DNA from 2 places in the Noviherbaspirillum sp. L7-7A genome. Region 1 is predicted to be linked to the other one. Evidence: predicted binding sites of a transcription regulator. Region 1 holds the regulator's gene; the other holds the start of a gene.
What was found. Region 1 encodes NrdR, which represses ribonucleotide reductase genes. Its sites were predicted from a motif close to CACNANATNTNGTG; they were not measured.
Positions count from the first base shown of each region.

Region 2: KTQ42_RS11545 (ribonucleoside-diphosphate reductase subunit alpha) is a predicted target of NrdR. The motif match lies at 638-651, and genes of this name have one in related genera.

Region 1 covers NZ_JAHQRJ010000001.1:2,677,548-2,679,746, forward strand. Annotated here, with positions in the region: gene KTQ42_RS12175 (PilW family protein) at 1-35, opposite strand, end outside; gene KTQ42_RS12180 (prepilin-type N-terminal cleavage/methylation domain-containing protein) at 32-457, opposite strand; gene nrdR (transcriptional regulator NrdR) at 666-1,136, opposite strand; gene glyA (serine hydroxymethyltransferase) at 1,245-2,199, opposite strand, start outside.
Region 2 covers NZ_JAHQRJ010000001.1:2,548,317-2,550,515, reverse strand. Annotated here, with positions in the region: gene ampD (1,6-anhydro-N-acetylmuramyl-L-alanine amidase AmpD) at 1-546, shown strand, start outside; gene KTQ42_RS11545 (ribonucleoside-diphosphate reductase subunit alpha) at 838-2,199, shown strand, end outside.

The DNA of each region.
Region 1 (2,199 bases):
AAACCGGCCGCATGCCGGCGCGGCGCGGGCTTCATGGCTGCGCCGGCGCGACGACGATCACCACGTCCGGATGCGGTACAGCGCCGTCGGCCGCGCTGCCCCAGCCCAGCTTCACCACCTGCGGGCCGGATGCCTCGCCGCTGCATGCCCATCGATAGGCGCCGGCCGCTTCGTCCCAGGGCGCGGCATCCTGGCAGATCAGGGCCCGGCCGGCGGGCAGCGCCGCGGCAACCCGGGCCTGCCAGGCCGCCTGTTCGGCCGCATCGGGCGCTGCGCCTGCGCGCAGGCGCTCGGCCATGTCGACCGCCAGCTGCATTGCCACGCCATGCAGCGCCGACTGCCGGGCAGCGTGCAGCGAACGCCACTGCAATTCGAGCAGGCTCAATGCGGCCAGCGACAGCAGGCACAGCACGATCAGCACTTCGATCAGGGTAAAGCCGCGCGCAGTATTTCCCATGGTCGCAAACTCCGGCAATAGCCCGCCAGCCGCAGGCGCGGCGGGACAGGACATGCGAGACGAAAGGGGTGGGCAGTGTTCTTACGACCGGCCGGCACAGGCCGAACAGGTCAGGCGAACACCGTTCCAGACTGCGACCCGATGGGCACGCGCAGCGAGACAGACGGATGAACAGCGACTTCCGAGAATTGATTTCTGAAACTACGGATTACTTCTGGGGCTTCTTGCGGTCGGGATCGATTTCCGCAATCACATCGCGGAATTCGGCGACGTCCTGGAAACTGCGGTACACCGAAGCGAAGCGTATGTAGGCAATCTTGTCCAAACGCTGCAATTCGGCCATCACGAGTTCACCGACCTGGCCGGACGGAATTTCACGCTGGCCGCTGGAACGCAGCTTTTCCTCGATGTGCTGGATGGCCGTATCCACCGCGTCAGCCGGCACAGGCCGCTTGCGCAGGGCCAGCATCATGGAAGCGCGCAGCTTGGCTGGCTCGAAATCAGTGCGGCTGCCGTTTTTCTTGACGATGACCGGCATCGCCAGTTCCACCCGCTCATAGGTGGTGAAACGCTTTTCGCAATAATTGCAGCGACGCCTGCGGCGGATGCTGTCGCCTTCCTCGGACACCCGGGTATCAAGGACTTGCGTGTCTTCGTGCTGGCAGAAAGGACATTTCATGAGCGGGCACCGGAAGCGACAGCCGTTGGGGAATTGGCAACGAGTATAAGGGCCGCCTGTCGGCTCGTGCAACCGGCAGGCGGGATGCGCCGCGATGGCGCCCGGCGATTACGCCGCGTAGACCGGGAAGGCGTCGGTCAGTTTCTTCACCTCGGCCTTGACGCGGTCGATGGTGGCGGCGTCATGCGGATTGTCGAGCACGTCGGCGATCAGGTTGCCGACCTTGACTGCCTCGGCCTCGCCGAAACCGCGGGTGGTCATCGCCGGGCTGCCCAGGCGGATGCCCGAGGTGACGAATGGCTTTTCCGGGTCGTTCGGGATCGCGTTCTTGTTGCAGGTGATATGGGCCGAACCGAGGATGGCTTCGGCTTCCTTGCCGGTGATCTTCTTGGCGCGCAGGTCGACCAGCATCACGTGCGACTCGGTGCGCCCGGAGACGATGCGCAGGCCGCGCTCGATCAGGGTGTTGGCCAGGGCCACGGCATTCTTCACCACCTGCTGCTGGTAAGCCTTGAATTCCGGGCTCAGCGCTTCCTTGAACGCCACTGCCTTGCCGGCGATCACATGCATCAGCGGGCCGCCCTGGATGCCGGGGAAGATCGCCGAGTTGATGGCTTTCTCGTGCTCGGCCTTCATCAGGATCACGCCGCCGCGCGGGCCGCGCAGCGATTTGTGGGTGGTGGAGGTCACGAAGTCGGCATGCGGCACCGGGTTCGGGTACACGCCGGCGGCGATCAGGCCGGCATAGTGGGCCATGTCGACCATGAAGTAGGCGCCGACTTCCCTGGCAACCTTGGCGAAGCGCTCGAAATCGATGCGCAGCGCGTAGGCCGAAGCGCCGGCGATGATCATCTTCGGCTTGTGCTCGCGGGCCAGCCGCTCCATCGCCTCGTAGTCGATCTCTTCCTTCTCGTTCAGGCCGTAGGACACGACATTGAACCATTTGCCCGACATGTTCAGCGCCATGCCGTGGGTCAGGTGGCCGCCTTCGGCCAGCGACATGCCCATGATGGTGTCGCCCGGCTTCAACATCGCGAAGAACACGCCCTGGTTGGCCTGGGAA
Region 2 (2,199 bases), 130 kb from region 1:
GCGAGGCGCCTGCCATCGCCGAACTTCGACGCCCGGCCGGCGGGCGTAGTGCCTCAATTGCTGGTAATCCATAACATCAGCTTGCCGCCTGACCAGTTTGGCGGCCCGTATATCGATGGCCTGTTTACCAACACCCTGGACCATGCGGTCCATCCGTATTTCGATCAGCTGCGTCCCCTGCGGGTCTCCGCTCATTTTCTGATTGATCGAAACGGGCTGGTGACACAATTCGTCGCGGCACATGCACGCGCCTGGCATGCCGGCCTGTCCAGCTTCGAGGGTCGGGATAAGTGTAATGATTTTTCGATCGGCATCGAACTCGAAGGCAGCGACTTCGTGCCGTTCGAAGCCGCGCAATACGACAGCCTGGCGGCACTGACACTTGCGCTGCGGCGTCGTTACAGCCTGCGGGCGGTGGCGGGGCATGAGCATATCGCGCCGGGTCGCAAGACCGATCCGGGGCCGTTTTTCGATTGGCTGCGCTACAGGCAGTCATGCTCTGCGGCAACGTACCTGCCGCCGCTGCGATTTGCCATGCTGGCCTGAAAGTCAAATTTTTTTGCGCTGTAACGTTGGGAAAACGCTATTGCATGTGTCCGCCCAACGCACTAGAATTAGTGCCTACTGCGTCAACCATCACTATATATAGTGTTTCATCTTTGGTGCAGATGGTGCGCCGCCATGGTGCCGATTCCGATGCGAGATCGTGCATTCGAAGCCGGCGGCGGCCCTTCCGGCAGCGACGTCATCTTCCGGAACACGTGCGACAGAGGTATGCCGCGCACGACAGACAGACCACCAAAACGCCCAGTCAACAATATCGATTCAGGAGGCCTCGTGTACTCATCCCAGGAAATTTCCAGCAAGACAGGCGCAGAACCGGCCGTCAATTCGTCCCTGTCCGCCGTTGCCGGCGTGATGCCCGCCAGCAATAATTCAGCGGATTACCGTATCCTGCGCCGAAATGGTGCGGTCGTCGGTTTCGAGCCCTCCAAGATCTCCATCGCCATGACCAAGGCGTTTCTGGCGGTCAATGGCGGCCATGGCGCCGCTTCCGCCCGTGTGCGTGAACTGGTCGAGCAACTGACCGACAGCGTGGTGGCTGCCCTGATGCGCCGCCAGCCGGCCGGCGGCACCTTCCATATCGAAGACGTGCAGGACCAGGTGGAACTGGCGCTGATGCGTTCCGGCGAGCATGACGTCGCCCGCGCCTACGTGCTGTACCGTGCCAAGCGCATGGAAGAGCGCGCGCAGCAGCAGGCCGCCCGTGCCGCCGTGCCTGGCGCGCCGCAACTGCATGTGATCGAAAGCGGCCAGCGCCGCCTGCTGGACATGGAACAGGTCCGCACCCTGATCACCGCCGCCTGCATCGGCCTGGAAAAGCATGTCGACGCCGAAGCCATCCTGGCTGAAACGGTAAAGAACCTGTACGACGGCGTGCCGGTGGAAGAACTGCACAAGTCAGCCATTTTGGCTGCCCGCGCGCTGATGGAAACGGACCCGGCCTACAGCCTGGTTACCGCACGCCTGTTGATGCACACCATCCGCAAGGAAGTGTTTGGCCAGGAAGTTGCCCAGGCCGACGCTGCCGCCCACTACCTGCAATACTTCCCGCGCTTCATCCAGAAGGGTATCGAAGCCGAACTGCTCGACACCAAACTGGCCGAGTTCGACCTCGACCGCCTGGCCAAGGCCATCAAGCCCGAGCGTGACCTGCAATTCGGCTATATCGGCCTGCAGACCCTGTATGACCGCTACTTCCTGCACATCCGCGACATCCGCATCGAAATGCCGCAGGCTTTCTACATGCGCGTGGCGATGGGCCTGTCGCTGAACGAAGCCAAGCGTGAAGAGCGCGCCATCGAGTTCTACAACCTGCTGTCGTCGTTCGACTTCATGAGCTCGACCCCGACCCTGTTCAACTCTGGGACGCTGCGCTCGCAGCTGTCTTCCTGCTACCTGACCACGGTGTCGGACGATCTAGAAGGCATTTACGAATCGATCAAGGACAATGCGCTGCTGGCCAAGTTCGCCGGCGGCCTGGGCAATGACTGGACCCCGGTGCGCGCGCTGGGTGCCCACATCAAGGGCACCAATGGCAAGAGCCAGGGCGTGGTGCCGTTCCTGAAGGTGGTCAACGACACCGCCGTGGCAGTGAATCAGGGCGGCAAGCGCAAGGGCGCAGTCTGCGCCTACCTG